One region of the Aneurinibacillus baijiui genome, then DNA from elsewhere that is predicted to be linked to it. Evidence: riboswitches for the same ligand, from Rfam matches in the RefSeq annotation. Region 1 holds a riboswitch; each other region holds the start of a gene.
What was found. A riboswitch is a leader RNA that binds a small molecule or an ion and turns the genes downstream of it on or off. The one in region 1 is predicted to bind lysine.
Positions count from the first base shown of each region.

Region 2: it holds a riboswitch for lysine, as region 1 does, so the genes downstream of both, AB3351_RS02455 (amino acid permease) here and AB3351_RS19575 (aspartate kinase) in region 1, are expected to answer to the same signal.
Region 3: it holds a riboswitch for lysine, as region 1 does, so the genes downstream of both, dapA (4-hydroxy-tetrahydrodipicolinate synthase) here and AB3351_RS19575 (aspartate kinase) in region 1, are expected to answer to the same signal.

Region 1 is NZ_JBFTXJ020000014.1:10,335-18,494, forward strand. It holds gene AB3351_RS19560 (electron transfer flavoprotein subunit alpha/FixB family protein) at 1-672, shown strand, start outside; gene trxA (thioredoxin) at 897-1,214, shown strand; gene uvrC (excinuclease ABC subunit UvrC) at 1,389-3,185, shown strand; lysine riboswitch at 3,264-3,453, shown strand; gene AB3351_RS19575 (aspartate kinase) at 3,642-4,883, shown strand; gene AB3351_RS19580 (biotin transporter BioY) at 4,939-5,514, opposite strand; SAM riboswitch class I at 5,661-5,775, shown strand; gene metX (homoserine O-acetyltransferase MetX) at 5,905-7,011, shown strand; gene AB3351_RS19590 (succinate dehydrogenase cytochrome b558 subunit) at 7,329-7,979, shown strand; gene sdhA (succinate dehydrogenase flavoprotein subunit) at 7,991-8,160, shown strand, end outside.
Region 2 is NZ_JBFTXJ020000001.1:502,984-511,143, reverse strand. It holds gene AB3351_RS02470 (APC family permease) at 1-200, opposite strand, end outside; gene AB3351_RS02465 (hypothetical protein) at 453-614, opposite strand; gene brnQ (branched-chain amino acid transport system II carrier protein) at 924-2,258, shown strand; lysine riboswitch at 2,362-2,550, shown strand; gene AB3351_RS02455 (amino acid permease) at 2,694-4,172, shown strand; gene AB3351_RS02450 (hypothetical protein) at 4,225-4,404, opposite strand; gene AB3351_RS02445 (M15 family metallopeptidase) at 4,650-5,549, shown strand; gene AB3351_RS02440 (DUF4309 domain-containing protein) at 5,590-6,645, shown strand; gene AB3351_RS02435 (NAD(P)-dependent oxidoreductase) at 6,705-7,589, opposite strand; gene AB3351_RS02430 (ammonium transporter) at 7,742-8,160, opposite strand, start outside.
Region 3 is NZ_JBFTXJ020000002.1:571,910-580,069, reverse strand. It holds gene AB3351_RS06255 (YeiH family protein) at 1-4, opposite strand, end outside; gene AB3351_RS06250 (LysR family transcriptional regulator) at 123-1,022, shown strand; lysine riboswitch at 1,091-1,283, shown strand; gene dapA (4-hydroxy-tetrahydrodipicolinate synthase) at 1,502-2,392, shown strand; gene AB3351_RS06240 (deoxyribonuclease IV) at 2,520-3,626, opposite strand; gene AB3351_RS06235 (BsuPI-related putative proteinase inhibitor) at 3,789-4,451, shown strand; gene AB3351_RS06230 (MerR family transcriptional regulator) at 4,587-5,333, shown strand; gene AB3351_RS06225 (hypothetical protein) at 5,388-5,576, opposite strand; gene AB3351_RS06220 (MerR family transcriptional regulator) at 5,771-6,187, shown strand; gene AB3351_RS06215 (hypothetical protein) at 6,187-6,705, shown strand; gene AB3351_RS06210 (hypothetical protein) at 6,738-7,553, opposite strand; gene AB3351_RS06205 (hypothetical protein) at 7,627-7,917, opposite strand.

The DNA.
Region 1 (8,160 bases):
ATTGGAAAGGATTTGGCTCCGCGCATTGCGGCTCGCCTTGGCCTCGGCCTAGTGTCTGACGTAATTGATGTTGAGGTTGCTGGCGATGATGTAGTGTTCACGCGCCCAATCTATGCAGGAAAAGCATTCGAGAAGAAAAAAGTTGTAGATGGTATTGTGTTCGCAACGGTGCGTCCAAATAATATCGCGGCCGAAGAAACAGGCGGTTCCGCAGAAAAAGTTGATGTAAACGCAGATATTAAAGACCTGCGTACGATTGTAAAAGATGTGGTACGTAAAACAGCCGGTGGTGTCGATCTGTCCGAGGCTAAAGTTGTTATCTCTGGCGGACGCGGCGTAAAATCAGTAGACGGCTTTAAACCGCTGCAGGAGCTTGCTGATGTGCTGGGCGGTGCGGTTGGTGCATCCCGTGGTGCATGCGACGCCGAATACTGCGATTACTCCCTGCAAATCGGTCAAACAGGTAAGGTTGTTACTCCGGACCTGTACATCGCAGCAGGTATCTCTGGCGCAATCCAACACTTGGCTGGAATGTCCAGTTCAAAAATTATTGTAGCGATTAACAAAGACCCGGAAGCACCGATCTTCCAGGTAGCTGACTATGGTATTGTAGGCGATTTGTTTGAAGTCGTGCCGCTTCTTACCGAAGAATTCAAGAAAGTACTGGTATAATTACCGGTTATTTCTTACTGAGGCAGCGTCAATGAATGACGCTGCTTTTTTTGCTGTAGGCTTGTAATGCAGCAGCGAAAGAAAGCAAAAATACCTAGAAGTGTTTCACCAGTAGATATTTTGAGGTAAGGATGATATACTGTTACTGGTATACGGATAGTGTATACTACAAACAAAATACAGGCATGTTAAGTATGAATGGAGATAAAAGGAGGAAGTTACATATGGCAATCGTAAATGTAACAGACAACTCGTTTCAAAACGAAGTAGAAAATGGCGGCACTGTGCTGGTGGACTTCTGGGCTCCTTGGTGCGGACCTTGTAAGATGATCGCACCGGTTCTTGAAGAGATCGACAGCGAGATTGGCAGCAAAGTTAAGATCGCAAAAGTTAATGTCGATGAGAATCCTGAATCTGCACAGCGCTTTGGCGTAATGAGCATTCCGACGTTGATGCTGGTGAAAGACGGTCAGGTTGTTGATAAAATTATCGGCTTCCAACCGAAAGAAAGCCTACTGAGCGCTATTAACAAGCATCTGTAAGTAGCGTGTGCGATATTATAAATCCTCCGGTTAATTCAATCGGAGGATTTATTCATTCTATCCTGTAATATGGTTGGAAGAAACAGATGGAAAAAGCGAGTCTTCTATGTATGATATGATAAGGTGGACTCGCTTTTTGCACCTGTTTTTGATGAGGAAGGAAGGGGAAGCAGGATGGATGCATTGAAAGAAAAGCTGAGCCTGTTACCGGATAAGCCAGGTTGTTACTTAATGAAAAATGCTGCCGGTACCATTATTTACGTAGGCAAAGCTAAAGTATTAAAAAACCGTGTTCGTTCTTATTTTACAGGCAGCCATGATGGAAAAACGCAGCGGCTTGTACAGGAGATCGCTGATTTCGAATACATTGTCACATCTTCACCGGTTGAGGCACTTTTGCTAGAGTGCAACTTAATTAAAAAGCATGACCCACGCTATAACGTATTGTTAAAAGACGATAAAACATATCCATACATCAAGATTACAAATGAGGCGCACCCGCGTCTGGAGATTACGCGTAAAGTGGTGAAGGATGGCGCCAAGTATTTTGGTCCGTATGCCAACGCAGGAGCCGCGCAGGAGACAAAGAAGCTCTTAGATCGGCTGTATCCGCTGCGCAAGTGCAAGAATATGCCGAAAAACGTCTGTCTTTACTATCATCTGGGGCAGTGCGTAGCCCCGTGTGAATACGAAGTAGAAACGCAGCAGTATGATGCCATGATCGAGGAAATCAGCCGATTCTTCAGCGGGAATTATGGAGAGATCAAGAAGACGCTAAAGCAGCAAATGGAAGAAGCGGCAGAGAATCTTGAATTCGAGCGTGCTAAGGAACTGCGTGACCAGATTCAATACATTGAAGCCATTATGGAAAAGCAGAAGGTTACGTTTAGTGACAATGTTGATCGGGATGCCTGGGGCTACCATGTCGATAAAGGATGGATGAGTGTACAGGTTTTCCATATTCGTCAGGGTAAAATGATTGAGCGTAACGTAGGTTCTTTTCCGTTCTATGGTGAAAAGCATGAAGATTTCGTTTCCTATGTTGTCCAATTCTATCTAAAGGACCACGTCAGGCCAAAAGAAGTGCTGCTTCCGACAAGTGAAGGGATAGATGGGCTTGAAGAGGCGCTTGGTACCAAGGTTCTTATTCCGCAGCGCGGTCCAAAAAAACAACTTGTGGATATGGCGCAGGAAAATGCGCGCATTGCACTTGAGGAGAAGTTTGCGCTGATGTCACGGGATGAAGCCCGTACTATACAGGCGGTGCAGAAGCTAGGCGATGTGCTCGGCATCGGGTATCCGAAGCGGATTGAGGCGTTTGATAACTCGAATATTCAAGGGGTTGATCCGGTTTCGGCGATGATCGTATTTACTGATGGTAAGCCGGATAAGAAAGAGTATCGTAAATATAAAGTCAAAACGGTTATCGGCCCCAATGATTACGGCACGATGAAAGAGGTTGTCCGCCGCCGGTATACCCGTGTGCTGAAGGAAGGATTGGACCTGCCAAATTTGATTGTAATCGACGGAGGCAAAGGGCAGATCTCTGCTGCTGTGGATGTATTGGAGAATGAACTCGGTCTTTTTATCCCGGTATGCGGATTGGCTAAAGATGAACGGCATCGTACCGCTCAGTTGCTGGTAGGTGATCCGCCTATCCCTGTTGAGTTAAAGAGGGATAGCAATGAATTCTATCTGCTGCAGCGAATTCAGGATGAGGTGCACCGCTTTGCGATCACATTCCACCGTACTACGCGCGGTAAGACGATGTTCCACTCAAAGCTCGATGATATTCCGGGTATCGGAGAGAAGCGTAAGAAGCTTTTGCTTAAGCATTTTGGTTCGATCAAGCGCATGCGAGAAGCGACCGTGGAGGAGTATCGTAACCTTGGTATCGGTGATAAGCTGGCCCGTCAGATTTTAGAATACTTACAGGAGACAAAAGAGGGAACAGCCGAACAAGCCGAATAAAAGTAATTGTCAAGATTATTAACATATGGTACCATATACAGAAATTGAATAGTAAGCAAATAACGCCTCACTTAAATAGGGTGAGGTAGAGGCGCGAAAACCATAAGTATTCCGCTGGAGGAATGAGAATCCAGGGAAAGCGGGAGAAAGGGGAATTCGCCGAAATGGCAGAACGGATCTCAACGTCTGCTGTTGGGTCTGCATTGAACAAATGCAGAACTGTCACCGGATCATCGTCCCAGATAGCCGGTGGAGTACTATCTCGCACAGGGAGTAGGGAAGTGAGCGTTCGCTGTCATTATATTTCTTGAGAATCTACAGACAACCGCTTTGGCCTATGCCTTGCTGTTGTCTTTTTTATTGATCCGGCATTGCGTTCTCTAACCCTCATATGTGTGCGGAGTACTCTGATAATGAAGAGAAGAATATTATCTTAATTTGAGGAGGGTACACAAAGTGAGCATAATTGTACAAAAATTTGGCGGTACATCCGTCGGCACAATCGAACGAATTCAAGCAGTAGCCCAGCGTGTCATATCAACGGTGCAGAAGGGCCATCAAGTGGTTGTGGTAGTATCAGCAATGGGAAAATCGACCGATGTCTTAGTGGATATGGCGAAGCAGATTACGGATGAGCCACATCCGCGTGAGATGGACATGCTGCTTACAACCGGGGAGCAGGTATCGATCGCATTATTGACGATGGCACTTCAAGAACAAGGCCAGGCTGCTGTATCTATGACCGGATGGCAAGCAGGAATCATGACAGAAGATATACATATGAAGGCTCGTATTGATCGGATTGATACCGCATTCATCATAGAAGCATTGAATAAGGGAAACGTGGTGGTAGTAGCCGGGTTTCAAGGAGTTTCGGCGCATGGAGAGATTATGACGCTTGGGCGCGGCGGTTCTGATACGACCGCGGTTGCATTAGCTGCGGCACTTGATGGAAAAAAGTGTGAAATATATACGGATGTGGACGGAGTCTATACGGCAGACCCGCGTATGGTTCCTCTTGCCAGAAGGCTTGTGAGCATCTCACATGATGAGATGCTAGAGCTTGCGACGCTTGGTGCAGGTGTTCTGCATCCACGTGCGGTGGAGTGCGCGAAGCAGCATCAAGTAAGTGTAACGGTTCGATCGAGTTTCACTGAGGCAGAAGGAACGATGATAGAGGAGGAAGCGAATATGGAACAAGGACTTGCAGTGAGCGGCATCGCTCATGATAAAAATGTCGCCAAAATTACGGTAGCTGATCTGCCGTCAAGAGTGGAGGCCATGGCTAAGCTCTTTGCGGTGTTGGCTGAGGAACATATTAATGTCGATGTTATTGTACAGAGTGCGTATGAAGCGAATACGACAAATGTGTCATTTTCGGTAAGCGGAGATGAAGTAAAGAAAACACTCGATGTATTGCTGAAGCATCGCGAAGCGCTGCAATTTGGCTATGCGATGGCAGAGGAGGAACTTGCTAAGGTATCTATCGTAGGCGCAGGTATGATTACAAACCCAGGGGTAGCTGCTCAGATGTTCACCTGCCTTGCGGAACAAGGAATTGAGATCAAGATGGTATCTACTTCGGAAATTAAGGTCTCTAGCATTATTCCAGTGGAAAGAATAGAGGATGCTGTACAGAGTCTGCATACATCGTTTGGGTTAGATGTCAAAGAGACTGCTGTTGTATACGGAGGATAAAAAAAGCAAGCCCATGCCAGATAAAAACGGCATGGGCTTGTCCTTTTTTCAGTACTTACGCGACGCTTCGATTATTGCGCACAGAAGCAGGCAGGAGACCTGCTGCGTCAAGTCGGTGGCGGATGAGGATTCCCAGGTAAGAAGCGGCCGCCACTTTTACCAGGTCAGGAATAACGAACAGTCCCATTCCGAATGTGAATGCCTGGCCCCACGATAGACTCAAGACGAGCTTAAGCTGGGTAACACCGAACGCATAAATAATTAGTAAGCCGATAAGATTAGCAACAAATGCGCGGGTAAATGTGATATCCTTACCCTTAAAGATTGTTCCCATAACAAAAACCGCTACAACGTATCCGAGCAAATAGCCACCTGTTTTGCCGATGAGAATGCCCATCCCACCTGAGAATTGGGCAAATACCGGAGCCCCAATGGCTCCGAGCAGTAGATAGAGCAGAACGGCGATTGTACCATAGCGGCGACCGAGAATAATGGGGGCTAGCGCAATGGCAAAATTCTGCAGGGTGAATGGAACTTGCGGAATGAATGAGATAGAAATTTGTGCGAAGACGGCGATGATCGCACAGAATAAGGCCGATAAAATTAACATTTTTCTACTTTCAATGTTCATAGGTTGCTCCTTCGTGATAATTTGTTAACCTAATACATAATATAAGTTTACAAAGCGGATGTCCTTTTTGTCAATATTGACATTAGTCAGTAAAAACCGTAGTATTGAACTAACTCGTAGAAAGTCGGAATACAATTTTATGATAGCTCTTATCAAGAGAGGCGGAGGGACTGGCCCGATGAAGCCCGGCAACCCCGCGCGTTTGCGCGGATAAGGTGCTAACTCCAGCAGAACGATATGTTTCGTTCTGGAAGATAAGGGGAGGTATGCGCCATATAAACGCCTCTTCCTTATAGGAAGCGGCGTTTTTTTCATGACATGAAGATAAACGCTAAGAGGAAGGGAAGAGGGATTCTTCTGACTTCCTGCTAGAAAGGAGTGAATAAGCGCATGATACAGAAGATGGTTATAGATGAAATAACGTTGGAGTGTGGAGCTACACTCAAGCAGGTTGAGATTGCTTATGAGGCGAGCGGGACGCTAAATGAGGAGAAGACCAATGCGATTTTGGTGTGTCACGCGCTTACCGGTGATGCATATGCGGTGGGAGATGAAGAGACCCCAGGATGGTGGGAAGGACTGATTGGCCCCGGACGATACGTTGATACGAATAAATATTTTGTAATCACGTCAAACGTGCTGGGAGGCTGTGCAGGTACAACGGGTCCCGCCTCTTCGAACCCGGAGACGGGAGAGCCGTATGGTGCTGCTTTTCCGGTTGTGACGATTCGGGATATGGTGAAGCTGCAGTATATGTTGATTGAGCAATTAGGAATTGAGAAGCTCTTTGCTGTGGTGGGCGGTTCCATGGGCGGCATGCAGGTATATGAGTGGGCGGTGATGTATCCGGAAATGATGCATCTTGTCCTGCCAATTGCGACATCCGCACGCTTGTCAGCTGTAGCGATTGCTTATAATGATGTAGGAAGACAGGCGATTCTATCCGATCCCGAGTGGAAAAACGGCAGCTATTATCCGGAAAAAGGGCCTGTAAATGGATTATCCATAGCCCGGATGCTTGGCATGATCACGTATCGTACTGCTGATTTATTTGAGTATCGATTTGGCCGACGGTTAAAGGATGAACGCGATGTAATGCAGTTCGATTCCACCTTTAACATTGAAAGCTATTTGCGCTATCAGGGGCAGAAGCTGGTCACGCGATTCGATGCCAATAGCTATCTGTATTTGCTAAAGGCAATGGATTCGCACGATATTGGTCGAGGACGAGGCGGGATTAAGGCTGCACTTGAGAGAATTGAAGCTAAGGTTCTATCTGTAGCAATTTCAAAAGATTTATTGTATCCTGCCGACCATCAGGAGGAGATTGTCGATCTTATGCGAGCACTTGGTAAGGATGTGGATTATCATTTTGTCGAATCCATCTATGGCCATGACGGCTTTCTTGTCGAATTTGTAAAAATTGGTCCGTTAGTTGAACGGTTTATTGAGAAACATGCGGCTAATATTTTCGCTCCGTCTGCTGCCCCGAGATAATTATAAAGATTGTCCACAGATTATCGGCGTATTTCGACAATTTGTCCGCTGCTTTTCTTGACGCTACCTTCCATACGGAGTAAAATGAATCTGTCACAAAGTCTTCATTTATTTTAAGGCTTCCTCGGGAAGCTTTTCTTCATGTCATGCATGTGGAATGGAGTGAGCAAAGGGGGAATTTCTAGAGAGACGAGAGAGTGGTAGGGAATCTTCACGTACGTAGATGAAGAAGTCGGAGAGAAATTGATTATTTTTGTGAAAAAAGTGTCAAACTAGAAAATCTGAAACGTAACCTTGTGAAAGGGGGAGTCTGTGCAATGCTGAATCACCGTCACTTTTTTAACCGTAAACTACATTCCCTGCTAGGGGTTGTACCAATCGGGGGATTTTTGTTCGTTCACTTATTTACGAACTTCTATGCAACGCGCGGCGAAGAAGCTTTTCTTGAGCGTGTTGAAATTATGGAAGGAATTCCATTCCTGGCTTTGATTGAAATTCTCTTTATTTTCTTACCCATTCTGTATCATGGTATTTATGGGTTGTATGTTGCATTCCAAGCGAAAAACAACGTGAACAACTATGGTTACTTCCGTAACGTACTGTTCATGCTGCAGCGTGTAACCGGTGTTATCACATTGATCTTTATTACATGGCACGTATGGGAAACAAAAATGCAAATGGTAATTGGAAATGTAGAAGCGACAGGCCTCTTTACTCTAATGAATGATATTCTGGCGAATCCGTTCATGCTAGCTTTCTATGTTATTGGCTTGCTTTCTGCAACGTTCCACTTTGCAAACGGCCTGTGGAGCTTCGCCGTAAGCTGGGGCATCACGGTAGGTCCTCGTGCACAGCGTATTTCTACGTATGTTACAATGGTTGTATTCGTGTTGATGTCGGCGATGGGATTGTTGGCTCTGTTCTCCTTTGCAAATCCTGTTGATGTAGCACAAGCAATCCAAAAATAGGGGGTTTGAGCATGAGTAAAGGTAAAATTATCGTAGTTGGCGGCGGTTTGGCAGGCTTGATGGCCACAATTAAAGCTGCAGAAGCCGGCCACCCTGTTGAGTTGTTTTCTCTTGTTCCTGTAAAACGCTCTCACTCTGTTTGTGCGCAGGGCGGTATTAATGGAGCAGTAAATACAAAAGG
Region 2 (8,160 bases), on a different contig from region 1:
ATCGCTGCAAGTGCTGTAACATAAGCGGCAGGCACCATGCCATGCGTCGCCTGCGCAGCAACCCCATACGTAGAGAACACCGTCATAGGGGCCATATAAGCAAGCCCCAGCACAACGAGCGGAAATAACGTTAGTGTGCGGGAAAATTCTGTGCTTGAAGATGTGTCTCTTTTTGTCCGGTTAGCTGTTTCGTCTGCCATTGCAATCCCCCTTCTCGTTCCTTTTCTGCAATTGCCTCTACCTGTTGTCACACTTTAATTTAAAAAGCAAGTTTTATGCCAAAATAGACTTATACTTCTATTTATTTCAAATATTTAATCTAATCAGTCGATTAAATAGGAAGTCTTACATATAATCTGCTGACTACAAACACTATCCATTATGTAGATTCGCATAATGTATGTGCATTCGCATAAAAAAGGGCAGGCGTTACTTCCACCTACCCCTTTACTCTATGACCTTCCACAGCCAACTTGACCAATGTCTGTAATGACGACCTGCTGCGGCAGGCTTGCATACGCTTCTTCTACCGCCTGCGTCAAGCTGTCTGCCTCTACAAACGTAAAGTCATGTCCACCTTCTTCTTCCTTATAAAATACCATATAACGGAACATACACCCTCCTGCGAATCTGAAGCCGCCTGTACGTCCATCCGCTATCTCGTTGCATTGTATCAAACCATACGTTTTTCTGCCATTTTATCATTTTCCTGGTTCCAAAGACGTGCGATGAAACCGTTAACTACATCTACTATTTCGAATTTAGGAAATCAACTAGTTTTTTGGATACGAAATTGGTACAATGCCTTTCATATCTGTCTACGCAGAAACAAAAATAAATGTCAAGTCTTTCCTGCCGCATACGGCACATCGGTATATTTATTTTACTCAATTATATACGCACCACGAGAAGGAGAATTTGTTATGACGCACGTATCAAAAAAAGACATTCTGTTAGTAAGTTTCATGCTCTTTTCCATGTTTTTTGGAGCGGGAAACTTAATTTTCCCACCGTTCCTCGGCCAATCCGCAGGTGATCACCTCGCGTTTTCTCTTGCCGGTTTTGTTCTCTCAGCAGCGGGGCTTCCGATCCTTGGCGTAATGGCTGTTGCTAAAGCCGGTGGTTTTCGTACGCTTACCGGGCGGGTTCACTCATCCTTCGCCTTCTTATTTCCGTTTCTTATCTACGTATCGATCGGTCCTGGATTAGCCATCCCACGCGCCGGAAGCTTGGCTTACGAGATGGGAGCCGCGCCTTTTTTGCCGGAAGCTCTTAAGACAGGTACGCTGTCAATGGCACTCTATACACTCGTCTTCTTCGGCCTGGTCTATTGGCTCAGCTTATCTCCGTCGAAGTTGATCGACCGCTTCAGCAAGCTGCTTACGCCGCTTCTGCTTACTCTTATTGCACTGATTTTTGTCAAAAGCTTTCTAACGCCGATGGATACGCTGTCGACCCCTAAAGGAAACTATGGCTCGATTCCTGCTTTTCAAGGATTCCTTGATGGCTATCTGACAATGGATGCACTCGCCGCACTGGCTTTTGGCATCGTAATTGCCAATACCTTGAAGGCAAGCGGTGTACAGGAAGGACGCGCGCTATCACGGGCGATGATGTATGCAGGACTTGGAGCCGGGCTATTGCTCTCCGTCATTTATCTGGTTCTCGGATACCTTGGAGCAGTCACTCCAAACGCCGGAGAAGCTGAGAATGGCGCTCAAATTCTAACGTTAATGATGAATCATCTGTTCGGAGCAGGCGGCACACTGCTGCTTGGCCTTACGTTTACGATTGCCTGCTTATGTGTATCCATCGGACTCATCACATCCTGCAGCCAATTCTTCGCTTCTGTATTCCCCCGGCTATCCTATCGCATGTGGGCTACAGTACTTACGGTTGTAAGCTTTGGTATCGCTAACCTCGGACTGACACAGATCCTCAGCGTATCGGTTCCTGTTCTAGGTATTTTATATCCAATAGCGATTACACTTATTCTGCTCGCGCTGACGCATCGCTATATCGCCAATGCGCCGTCTATCTATCCAGTATCTGTTGTACTTGTAGGACTTTTTAGCATACTGGATACTTGTAACACATTATTCTTTGCCGGTAAATTGTCTAGCGCCTTCACTTTTCTTCCGCTGTACAAGGAAGGTTTCGGATGGGTGCTTCCGGCGTTGGCCGGTGTGCTTATCGGATATATTACAGACCGCATTCGCGGCGTAAAGGCACAGCACAATGAGAGGCATGCCGCATAAAAGTAAATTGATAGAAAAATAAAACTTGTTGATTAATCACCTAATCTTTTATATACTTAACACATTGTTTTCAAAATAAATACACGACAATCCTCATCATCAACGGTGAGGTAGAGGTCGCGACTGTTATCAGTACGGGGCAGGAGGCACGAAGATTGCCTGTGAAATCCCCGGAAAGGAACAGCCGCCGAAGCTGGTGTACTTCTTCGAGTACATCGGTTGGGTCCGTTATCGAACAGGAACGGGACTGTCATGTTTGCTTTCCGGGCAAACGTGGTGTGCTATCTTCATGGAAGGTATGATGCGGGTTATTTAGAAATACCGCCGACAATTCCTTGGCGGTATTTTTTTATATTTCCCACTCCTTTCCTTCCCCTTTATTCATCTTTACAGAAGGAGTGTTTCTACGTGCAAGACAATGTATCGCAACAAACCGTGGCAGAGTCTACCCCGAATGCCTCGCATTCTTCTGAGCGGCAGTTGAAGCGCGGACTGAAAGCGCGCCACCTCACTATGATCTCTCTTGGCGGATCGATCGGAACCGGGTTGTTTCTTGCCAGTGGAGGTGCCATCAGTACGGCGGGACCGGGCGGAGCGCTGGTAGCCTATGTCGCCATTGGCATTATGGTATATTTTCTCATGACCAGCTTAGGCGAGCTGGCTACGTACATGCCGGTACCCGGCTCTTTTAGTACGTACGCGTCCCGTTTTGTTGATCCATCGCTTGGCTTCGCACTCGGCTGGAATTATTGGTATAACTGGTCGATTACAATTGCAGCCGAACTGGCGGCAAGTACGCTGCTGATCAAGTTCTGGTTTCCGGATAGCTCCTCATTTTTATGGAGCGCACTATTCCTGCTTCTTATGTTCGGCCTGAATTATCTGTCCGTGCAGGCCTATGGTGAATCCGAGTATTGGTTTGCTCTTATTAAAGTTGTTACGGTTATTATTTTTATCGGAATCGGTCTCTTGATGGTATTTGGGATTATGGGCGGTGAAGCGGTCGGCTTCTCGAATTTTACTGTCGATAACGCGCCGTTCAATGGCGGCTTCATGGCATTGCTGGGTATTTTTATGGCAGCCGGCTTCTCCTTTCAGGGAACGGAATTGCTCGGGGTTGCTGCCGGTGAGAGCGACAATCCAAAGGAGAATGTTCCAAAAGCGATCCGGCAGGTATTCTGGCGTATCCTCCTGTTTTATGTTCTCGCCATCTTCATGATCGGATTGCTGCTGCCGTACACGCATCCAAGCCTGGTCAGCAGCGATATCGAGACCATCGCAAAAAGTCCGTTTACAATTATTTTTGAAAAAGCAGGATTGGCTTTTGCCGCTTCTGTAATGAATGCGGTAATTCTGACTTCCGTTCTCTCTGCCGGGAACTCAGGTATGTATGCCTCCACCCGCATCCTTTATGTGCTGGCCAAGGAAGGCAAAGCGCCGAAGCTATTCAGTCATCTCAATCGTCGCGGCGTTCCGGTCTATGCATTATTGGCGACTACCGCTGTCGGTATGGTAGCATTCCTTGCTTCCTTCTTCGGAGACGGAGTTGTATATACTTGGCTGCTGAATGCCTCGGGAATGTCCGGCTTTATCGCTTGGCTTGGCATCGCCATCAGCCATTATCGCTTCCGTCGTGCATACGTTGTACAGGGGCGGGACTTGCGTGATCTGCCCTACCGTGCCAAATGGTTCCCATTCGGCCCGATTTTTGCTTTTGTACTCTGTATGATCGTCATTCTCGGACAGAATTACACAGCATTCATGGGAGATCAGATCGATTGGAACGGTGTCTTGGTCTCCTATATCGGTCTGCCGCTATTTCTTCTGCTGTGGCTTGGCTATAAAAAAGTGAAAAAGACAAAGGTTATTCCTCTTGAAGAGTGCCGTTTCGACGACGCTATCGATGAACGATAAGACAACAACGAAAGGGGCTGCCCATCACTTATGGGACAGCCCCTTCTTCTATCTATTGTATAACCCTCACTTTTTTTGTTTTTGCGCTACTTGAACAAGCGTATTTTGCTTCCTCTTCACTCATGTCCGTAGCAAGCTTCACTTCTATACTTGGATCATCAATGACCTTTTTGATCTGCTCCATAACATCATAAGGAGATAAACCCGGCACCAGACGCGTGTTGAGTGTCACTTCTATCTACACATACACCGACATGCAAACCGTTTCATACGTTTGTTTTTCTAGATAAACTAAGTATTAGAATTTACCTTCCTATAGTAAGAAAGCCGCCTCTTACTTATAGCTAGTTAGCTAATAGGAAATAGGAACGTTTTTCCTTATGAATCGGAACTTATTTTGCACATCGTACGTCTGCATACATAGAAAGAGAGGGTACTGCATGCTGCCCTAGAACAACGAGTGAAGGAGACTATTTTATGCGATACAAGAAAAAATGGCCTGCCATGCTTCTCCTGCCTGCTCTCATGCTATCAGCATGTCAGGCCATCCCAGAGTCTACACCGCCCGCTGCAACCAGTCAAAACGCGAACGAAGCTCAAACTCCACTGACAGCGTCAGCACAGTCGACACCGGCTTCAAGCGAGCAGCAACAAGCGAAAACACTACAGCCAAAACCGGAGAATAAGCCAGCTTCTTCCACTGTTTCTTCAAGGAATACAGAGCAACATACAAAACCGGCAAAGCAAGCAACCCATTCCTCTTCAGATAAAATCATCGTCACGAATGCAGCAAGCGTGATGGTTCTCGTTAATAAAAAACGGAACCTGCCGGAAAATTATGAACCCGCCGACCTCGTTGTACCGAATGTGCCTTTTTCCTTTGCCGGGAACCATCCAAAAAAACAGCTTCGCCGCTCGGCCGCCCGCGCACTTGAAGAGTTGTTCGCACAGGCTAAGCGAGAAAAAATTGACTTGAAAGCCGTCTCAGGCTATCGATCCTATGCAACCCAGAAGGCTATTTTCACTCGGAACGCCAAGCAAAAAGGCGAAGCAGCCGCCAACCGTACAAGCGCATACCCAGGTCAAAGCGAACACCAAACTGGCCTGGCCATGGATATCTCAAGCGCCAGCGTCGGCTATGCATTGGAGCAGCGTCTCGGAAAAACCAAGGAAGGGAAATGGTTAGCCAAAAATGCGCACCGATTCGGCTTTATTCTCCGCTACCCTAAAGAGAAAGAAGCAATCACGGGCTACTCCTATGAACCATGGCACATCCGCTACGTCGGTAAAGAGGCGGCAAAGGAAATTGTCCGCCGCGGCATTACACTAGAAGAATATTTCAATCAAGCCATCCCTGTTAGCGGGAAAACAAAGTAATGCTAAAAGAAGAACAACAAACGAAGGGAGTTTTATACCCATGTTGAGAAAAAACAGCATGCCAGCCGCCCTGTTAGCAGCGATGCTTTTCCTGCCAGCCTGTCAACCCGCTGCAGAACCTGCCGCTGCACCTACTACAGTTGATCAGCAAGCAAGCACGGAGCCTGTCGTCGATCCGCCGCAGAATGAAGCTGCGCCAAGCAATCCGGTGCAAAAGGAAGCACCATCTGCTGATCAAACAAGCATTGATACACAATCGCCTAAACAAGGGGCAAATGGCGCACAACAAAGCGAAAAAATAACGCTGGCAAGCGAAATCTATCAAGAAGCCAAACTGGGCAAGGTCTTCTTTTACGATTTCGGTCTTGGAACGAAAAAGGAAACCATTATCAAACAATGGGGCAAACCGGATGCCGAAAGCAGCGACACATCTCTAACCTATCAACAGCATTCTGTCACGTTCCTACTTGATCCAAACAGCCAACAGGTGACCTTTATTTCTTCCGATCATCCTAAATTCCAGATGATTTACATTACGCAAGTGAAAAAGGAACTGGGCGCACCGGTTCAGGAGAATCGCATTCCGGATGAAAACCTCATCCAAGCCATCTATCAGGCAGGCAGCTATACGCTGGCTTATGTATATGATGACAGTGACAAAATCGTCCGCTATATCGAGCTTAAACAAACCAAACAAGAAACCCTTCTGCAGCAGGTTATGAATCGTGCGGCTGCAGGCAAAGTCACCAATAGTGAATTCGCTCTCGGCGCAAAGGAGAACACCATTCTCTCACAATGGGGAAAGCCGGAAGAACAGGATACGGGTTTTCTTTTCTATAAAAAGAAAGGGGTTATGTTCAGCATTGATGAACCGGCTAAAACAGTCAGTATGATCACATCCTATGATCCGCAGTTGAAGACATACACGCTAGAACAGGTGAAAAAAGCACTTGGCAAGCCGGTCAAAGAATACGGTAGCGACGGTGATTACATGGTCTTCTACAAATCCGGCACACATTCAGTCTATTTTGGCTTCGAATACCCGAATGAGAAGAACAACAAAAACCCGAAACTACAATACGTCTATATTGTGTAGCCGATGTACCAAAAAAGGCATGCCATTTGCAAAACGGCATGCCTTTTTCCACTCTTACTTTATATCTGTTCGTCAATTAGCTTGTACAATGCCTGCGTACCGCTGTTCTCTTCACCCTTCTCGGCCAGCTCATCATACAGAGACTTCGTTAGCTTTAATCCCGGTGTCATCATGCCCATCTCTTCTGCTGCCTCCAGCGCAATGCCCATATCCTTAATGAAATGCTTAATATAAAAACCAGGTGCGAAGTCGCCCTGCAGCATACGCGGCGCAAGATTGCTAAGCGACCAGCTTCCGGCGGCGCCGGTAGCGATGCTTTTGAGCACATTCTCCGGGTTAAGGCCCGCTCGCTTGGCATATACCATCGCTTCGCACACACCAATCATCCCGGACGCAATGGCAATCTGATTGCACATCTTCGTATGCTGTCCGGAACCTGCCGGCCCCTGATGCACAATATTGGCACCCATCTTCTCAAAAATCGGGTACATAGAAGCAAACGCTGCTTCATCACCACCGACCATAATAGCAAGCCGCGCTTCGCGAGCGCCGATATCTCCGCCGGATACCGGTGCATCAAGCGCATGGATATTCTTCTCTTTGGCCGCTTCATAGATTTTACGCGCCAACAGCGGACTTGATGTCGTCATATCGATCACATGCGCATCCTCTTTGGCATGTGCTAGGATGCCCTCTGCACCCAGATACGTCTCTTCCACATCTTTTGGGTAGCCAACCATTGTAATGATTACATCCGCTTCGGCCGATAGCGCAGCTACCGTATCATTCCATACTGCCCCCTGCTTCACCAACTCTTCAGCCTTCGCTTTTGTACGATTGTACACATGCACTCGATAGCCCGCATTCAACAGGTGACCTGCCATACTTTTCCCCATAACGCCGATACCGACAAACCCAATCACTGCGTTCGTATCTATCGCCATCATTTCCACTCCCTCTCTATGTATGTGGCTAATCCATCCTTTTCATTATATAGGAAAATTCAAAATAAGAAAAAAGTTATTCGCATAAACCTAAACTAGCCCGGGATTGACGGTACATACCGTCAATCCCGGGCCAGCATACCACATCTTAATTATACGCTGTTTTTTAATGGGGCGGTTGAAGCTTGAAAAGACCTAGACGGCAGGTCGCTATCCTGTAAGTGCTCTGGATAGCCGTACGCCCCATGTTCACTTAGATCCAGTCCTAGAATCTCCTCTTCTTCCGATACACGGATACCGATCGTCGCTTTCATCGCCGCGATCAATACATAAGAGACAGCCGCCACATACACCAGACATGCCAGCACGCCAATTGCTTGCACACCTAATTGGTGGAATCCACCACCGTAGAATAGACCTGGTTGACCTACCCCCACTGTCTCTACCAGACGAGGTGAGGCAAAAAATCCATTAGCCAGCGTTCCCCAGATTCCAGCCACACCATGTACGGAACCTGCATAAATCGGATCGTCAATCCCTTTTCGCTCAATGAAGATGGAAGCTGCATACG
Region 3 (8,160 bases), on a different contig from region 1:
TCATACGTTCACCTTCCATCAGATTATTTGTCTGATTTAACTATAGGAGAATTTGAATCATAAGTGAAATACAGTTATATTATCTTAAAGATTAATTTTTTTAATGATTAAAGGAGGCAGCTATGTATTATGATGCGCTGCGTACATTTGTAGCGGTAGTGGAAGCAAAAAGTTTCACAAGGGCGGCGGAAAAACTGCGGCTCTCACAGCCGAGCGTCAGCTTGCATATCAAGCAGCTTGAACATGAATTTGGCAGTAAGCTTATTGATCGCTCCCCGAAGCATTTATATGTGACAACAGCCGGACAAATGCTGTATGAACGGGCGCTGCAGATGCTGAACCTATATGAGAAAACAAAAGAAGACATCTATGCGTACAATCACAAGATTACCGGTACGCTGCATATTGGAGCCAGCTTTACGATTGGTGAATACATCCTGCCTGTGCTGCTTGCTGAGTTTCGCCGTCGCTATCCAGATGTCGAAGTGGAGGTGACGATCGGGAATACGAAGCGGATTATTGAAGCGGTAAAGCTGCTGCAGATGGATATCGGTCTGATTGAAGGGCAGACTAGCGACAAAGACCTTTGCATTGTTCCGTTTATGAAGGATGAGATGCTGCTTGTAGCACCGACGGATCATCCGCTGGCTGCCCGTAAGAGCGTTACACCGGACGTGCTGCAGGATGAAGTCTGGGTGGTGCGGGAAGAAGGATCGGGTACGCGGGTGTATTTTGACCACATGATTCGCTCTCTTGGCATTAAAGTGAAAAAAATGATTACGCTAAGCAGCAATCAGGGGGTTAAAGAAAGTGTAGCCGCAGGTCTTGGCCTCACGCTGCTGTCTAAGTGGGTTGTACGTAAACCGATTCGATATGGAGAACTCAAAGCATTAACCATTCATGAAGAATCCTTCCCCCGTAGGTTGTCCTATATTCTACCTGCGCATGCGGAGCGGACCCTGCTGATCGAAGTTTTCCTTGAAGGGATTTCAAATCGTATGGATGAGGAATTTTCTTCTTGACCTGGACAGGGAAGTTCACTATACTAGCATCAATACAACTTCATATTCAAAAAACCTCATCAACGCTCTGATGAGGTAGAGGTCGCGGGATTTAAGAGTACGCTGTGGGAGATGCAGGGAACATCAGTGAACACAGCAGAAAGGAAAAACCGCCGAAGCTTGTCTGGCTTCTCTGGTCAGATGGGTTGGGGCTGTATCCGAAGAGGAACAGAACTGTCACGCGTAGATCATACCGGATACGCGTGGTGCGCTATCTTGCAGGAGATACGGAGATGGGGTGGACGATTATTTGTTCATTATCCATCTGCGACCCGTGTTGTAGGTGTTTTTATTTTTCGCCTGTATCCTCCTAATCATCCGGTTAGGAGTTTTTTTATGACACGGGTCGGTACGTTCCTACTCCGATATGCGCGCCGAGACATAGGGGAGAAAGAAACGCAAAATATGCCTATGTGATACGACGATAAGGAGGAATCGGAATGATTGATTTTGGAAGAATGCTAACGGCAATGGTAACGCCATTTGACAAAGAATTGAATGTAGATAAGAAGCGGACGGAAGCTTTGGTGGAGCACTTGATCGCCACGGGTACTACCGCATTGGTTGTGGCGGGTACGACAGGAGAATCGCCTACGCTAACCGGCAGTGAGAAGGTCGCATTATTCCGCCATGTAGTGGAGTTGGTTAATGGCCGCATTCCGGTCATTGCCGGCACAGGCAGCAATAATACGGCTGCATCGATTGAACTGACACAGCAAGCTGCACAGGCTGGCGTAGATGGTATCATGCTGGTCGTGCCTTACTACAATAAACCGTCGCAGGAAGGGCTGTACCAGCATTTTAAGACGATTGCCCAAAGCACAAAGCTTCCTGTTATGCTGTATAATATTCCGGGCCGCTCTGTGATTAATATGACGGCTGAGACGACCGTTCGTCTGGCAACGGATGTAGCAAACATTGTAGCCATCAAGGAAGCGAACGGCGATCTTGGCCAAATGTCCCGCATTATTGAGCAGACGCCGGATGATTTTGTGCTGTATACAGGAGATGACGGCATGACGCTGCCCTGTATGTCCGTTGGCGGCAAAGGTGTCGTCAGTGTTGCAAGCCACGTCATCGGTCGTGAGATGAAAGAAATGATTCAGGCATTCGCAGGCGGAGAGGTTGCCAAAGCAGCCAGGATGCACCGTCAATTATTGCCGATCTTTGAAGGTTTGTTTATCGCAGCTAATCCGACGCCGGTCAAAGCAGCACTTAACATGCAGGGCATTCAGGTTGGCGGCGTACGCCTGCCGCTTGTTGATTTGACGGAGGAGGAACGTACTTTTGTAACGAATTTGTTTCCCCAAAAAGAGCTTGTGATTGTATAGGCAGTAGGATTCAGGAGAGATAAAATATATAGATAAACAGAGAAAAGCCGCTCTTTTGGAGCGGTTTTTTTGTGTAGGAGCTCATGACATGTAGATATGCCATGGGCTCCTCTTTTATATGGAAAACCTATTTTACATCCATGCCCGACAGCCAGGCGATCAAGCGCTTATTGATGCCTTCCTCGGATTCATCCGGCAGCAATTCCGCCCGCGTCACAATATCAAACAGCTTCTCTAACGGTTCGCGCGGATCTTCCTTCTTTAACTTCTTGTCCTGCAGCACTTCCCAATTTTGTACGACATAATCGCGCCGATTGATTCCCTCTCTGGCGAAGTAGGCACCAAGCGTCTCGACATCGCCCAGAAAATTATCGGAAAAGCGCTCCTGAACCGTGCCGCGTAGCAAAGCAATCTCGACTTCATACATCGGAGACTGATCGGTTTTATTTTTACCGATCCACGGTGTTTCCAGGATGATCGGTTTTCCCTGCGCCGCTTCATGATGGACAATGTAGTTGATGGCATCAAAGCCGATCAAGCCGGAGCCGATCGGAGCATGACGGTCCTTGGCAGCCCCACGGAAGTTTTTGCTGTCATTAATATGGAAGACGGCCAGGCGGTCAAGGCCCACGGTTCGGTCGAACGCTTCCATGACGCCGTCAAAATCATTCACAAGATCATATCCGGCATCGTGCGTATGGCACGTATCGAAGCATACCGTCAGCTTATCGTTCAGCTTGACTTTATCGATAATCGCGGCTAATTCTTCAAAGTTCCGGCCGACTTCTGATCCTTTGCCTGCCATTGTTTCCAGCGCAATGTTGACTGTCTGTCCGGTGTGCAGCACCTCGTTTAATCCTTCCGCGATCCGGTTGATACCGTATTCTGCGTCCTTATCCGTATAGGCGCCCGGATGCAGCACGATATTATTGACACCAATGTATTCTGCGCGCTTGATTTCTTCCTGAAGGAAAGACACCGCCAACTCGAACGTGCTTGGCTTGTACGATCCGAGATTAATGATGTAAGGCGCATGCACCACGATGTCCTCGATGCCGTATTCTTTCATCAGTGCGAGCCCTTCTTCGACGTACTGGTCCTCCATCGGCTTGCGCCGGGTGTTTTGCGGTGCTCCTGTATACACCATGAACGAGGTGGAGCCGTAGCTAATGGCTTCTTCTACCGCGTTCAGCAATCCTTTTTTAGAAAATGAAACGTGTGATCCTATCTTCATTGTATGTATCACTCCTCACCGATCTATTGTAGCAGAAATCAGCAGCAAATATGAATGGTAACGCCGTGCGAAACAATCGGGAAAATTGCTGGTTCCTAAAAAAATGCATACTCTTCGCATACATATCACGTCAAAAGAGTAACCGAATGGGGAGGGATAAGCATGAAGAATGTAAACATCAAGTCGGTAGCCATTGGTGTAGTGTTGGGAAGTGTCATGACGGCAGGGGTTGGCTATGGGGCATCGTCGCTTACGCAGGTTGCGGTAGATTTGACCCCGGTTACGATTAAAGTAGGCGAGGAAAGCAAGTCAGGTACATATCACAACGGCAAAGAGAACCTGCCGCTTACGATGATGTACAAGGATACAACCTATGTGCCGATCCGCTTTATCAGCGAAGCGTTAGGCCAGGAAGCGACATGGGCGCCGCAAAGTCGTACGGTCACAATTGCGGCTAAAGATAAGGATGGCATTTGGGAAGGGAAAGTAGAAAGCAAGCTTGCTTATAAAGAGGGTACGCTTCTGTTTACGGTAAAGAATCAGACCGAACGCGAGCAGACTTTGCAATTTAATACGGGGCAAAAATATGATTATATCATTTGGAATGAGAAGGGCGAGAAGGTCCGGCAGGATTCGGAAGGCAAGCAGTTCACGGAAGTAATCTCCAAAGAGTCGCTGAAGCAGGGAGAGGAGAAGACATATACCGCAGACCTGGCTCCGCTTGCCAAAGGGACGTATAAAGTAGAGTTCTGGCTTACCGCTAAGGGGACAGACATAAAAAATACGGCCACCATCCATGTAGCAGAAGACCTGCCTGCACCATAACAAGCAGAAAAAAGGGAGAAGCTTATACACAAGCGTCTTCCTTTTTTTATCGTCCGATGCTGATTCTATCTAAAAGAGATGATTGACTCTCCCCTAAGAGGAGGCTGTACAGTGTTTTATTGAGGAGGGAAAACAATGCTGTATACAGTAAAAGAGACGTCAGAACTTGCCAATGTCACCATTAAGACGCTGCATTATTACCACAAGATCGGCCTGTTGTATTCATGTAAAGTAAGCGAAGCTGGCTACAGGTTGTACAGCACAAAAGAGTTGGAGCGCTTGCAGGAAATTTTGTTTTATCGTGAGCTTGATTTCTCTATCTCAAAAATTAAACAACTACTGGATGGTAAACCGAATCGCTTATCCATTTTGTCTGAACAAAAAGAGCTTCTCTGTGCTCGAAAAAAACGCCTGGACCGTTTAGTTCAGACGATTAATGAATCGATCGTGTTTACTGCGAAAGGAGACGTTATGGATCATACATCGATGTTTGAAGGGTTTCATAGTGAAGAAGAATGGGAGAAGGCAATGGAGGAGCAGAAGCAGTATCTGAAAGAGAACTATGACTATGACCTATTTGAAGGCTCTTCGATACCTGTTGAAGAAATGAACGAGACAGCTGCGGAAGCAAAGCGCTTTATGGACGGAATGGCCGAGGCTTTACGTGCAGGGCTGTATGTAGATGATGCGAAGGTACACCAGCTTATTAGTGAACACCTCGCGTTTCTTACGCGTCATGGTCATGAAATCAAACCAGCAGATTTTGCGGCTCAATCCCGCTTCTTTTTAGGAGATGAATTTCATAGAAAGATGCTAGAGGAACAGCAGACAGGTCTCGCTTATTTTCTTTGCCTTGCCGCAGAGCATTTTGCATCAAAATAGTGATACAGAAAAAGACAACGGCCTTACAGCAATTCAAGGTCGTTGTCTTTTTTGTTACAGTGTATGTTTCTTGTAAAGGCCGACCAGCTTAAGGGCCTCATTCTTTTTTTCTATGGACCAGCCCCGCGCAAGCAGTTCGTCTTCCACTACCTGCTGCCAGCCTTCCCATTCGATATCGCGGTGCATCAGCATCACCTGCCGCGCCATATAAATAACCTCGTCTTTTTCTTGGTTTGTCAGCATGCATATCCCTTTCTTTTCATCTGTGTGGCATATGGTTATTATACAAGACGCCAACGATTAGGGCATACAGAAATTATTTCGTTTGCTGATAAAATGTAAAAGATTGGTTGACTAAAAATAATAGTTACAGTAAACTGTAACTATATCACTTAAGTGTATATGAGATGATCAGCTGTATGAAATGAGGAGTATGGATGAATACGTATACCGCAAAGCAAGTTACCGATATCCTCCAGAAAGAAGGACAAAACATCAACCTGCGCACGATTCGGTATTATACGCAGATCGGGATGATTCCCCCATTAACGTTGGTAGGAAATAAACGGGTGTATACAGAAGAGCATCTGCATTATTTTCGTGCGGTGCTTACGCTGGCGAAAGCAGGCGACACGTTGGCAGACATTCAGGACAAACTGAAATCGCTGACGATAGAGGAGATTGAGAAGATCGGGAATCATATGCCGTTTTATCAACCGGATCGCATCATGGAAAATGAGACGCATCAGGTAAGTGGTGATGTGTTTCTGACCGTAAGCCCAAATATTTCAGCAGAGACCCGACAAAAAATCATTGCGTCGATCTCACAAATTTTGAAAGGAGAAACAAAGTAATGCTGGATATTCGATTAGCAAAGTCACGAATGGAGAACGAAGAGGGAATGAATCATGTATGGATTCACATTCCCCCGCTGCCTGTAAAATATGCGCACATACAGGTATACATGCCGGATGGTATTGGTCGTGCAGAGAATCTTACCGGCTATTTTGAGAATGAAGCAGGGATGATTTTGCTTGGAACTGCGGCAAAGGGACAGGATATTCTGCTAGAGATCTACACAAGCAATCCCGTTCCATGTGGGGAGTATCCCCTTACAATCTCTCTGTATTATGAAGATGCGCGAGGGCGGCAAAAGGAAGTTACCCATTCACTGCCGCTTGTCCTTGTGGCTGAAGAGGAGATGGAGGATGTGCTCATTGATCAAGGGGTCGTGGATCAACTAAAGAGACTGCATGACATACAGAGACAAGACGATTGTATTGTCATGCAGCCAAAGACATACGAGATAAGCAGCGAGCTAGCGGAGCTGGAGAAAAAATACCGGATTGACTGCCGGGAGAGTATGGCATGATTGTAAGTCATTCATAAGTGGATCTTTTATTGTTAATTGGTTGATACGGCCATTTGCAATGCGTCAAGCGGCACCTGATCTGTTTCTAATTCGTAGACGACGCGGCCCTTCTGCCAGTAGATGACTACCTGTACATCATTGCCTCCCGGCCGGTAGGTTACTTTTACGCGGCCGTTGTCTTTAGGAGCAGGCAAGGCATGCTCTTCCAGATAAGCAACCATCTTTTTGGCAATGGCCTGATTGTCCAGTTGGTCCTGTGAAAGTGAATCAATCTGAAGAAGCCACCTTCCTTCACGCCAGGACAAATACGAATGACCGGCACCCCCTTCGGCACTTCCTTTAATGCCGTAACCGAGATTCATTGTTTGTGGACCATTCTCCACGTCAAACGGCGGAAAAAGATCCGCTGTCTGGTTTGGATTTTCATATGTTTTCGCGCTAAAGGAAGCGATTACAGGCATCTGTTTGTTTGGCTGCAGAGATGTATCATCGATCGGCATCGCTTTTTTCGTTTGATAAAAGATGACCTTATACGATTGGGCGGTATTTTCTTCGATAGATGCTGACACATGATAACCAGGCTCAACGGGAAAGGAAGAAGGAAGGATCGCTCCTGTCATCTTCAGTTTATTTTTGACCCCACTAACGACCTCGGAAGCAGGGTGAGCCTGCTCCGTGCTTTGCTCGGCTGCTTGCTTCTCCTCCTTATTGTTGTGCTCATCCTGCGGAGGTTTCGCTTGTTCTATGGGTGCTGTGTGCTGTTGGTTGTTATCGGCTCCGCAGGCTGTTAGCGGAAGAGAGAGTGCCAGTGTCATCGGGATCAGAATCGAAGGAAATCTGTTTATCATTTTGCATCCCCCTATGCGATAAAATGATGAATGTACTATATGTTACCCCTTTACGACTTAGTAGACCCCACCTTCAACGATTCGCTTTAAAAAAGTGGGAGAGAATAGCGATAAATCCACCCCCAATGCCTCTCTGTTTTTGTCGATACTGAAGAATGCCGCCAGCAAGGATCGCCAAGCCTAGAGAAAGCAATCCATATTCGGATAGGAGTAAATACGCGTATGTTTTTACTTGTAGATGAGAGGAAGGAGAAGCGTTTTGTATAAGAATGAGCGCAAATGCCAATCCGAAAAAGAACAGAGGAGCGAGTAAAAGCCAATGTTTTTGTTTCACTTTTATTAGCTTATTGAGGCGAGGTAACAAGATAAACACCTCCTATAAATGAAAAACAGAAAATAAAGTCAACAAATACAAAGCAGACCGAGTCCTTGGGCGCTTCCATATCTTTTTTATGCGTGTTATGTATATAAACACTTTACTGTAAATGTAAGGAATGATAAAGGTGTGGGTGATCACCCATTTTTGGGCTTGTTTATATGGCACATTCGATTTTTAGGCTGCATATTTTGATTGGGGAATGAAGTTAATATACAGTAAAGGGGATAG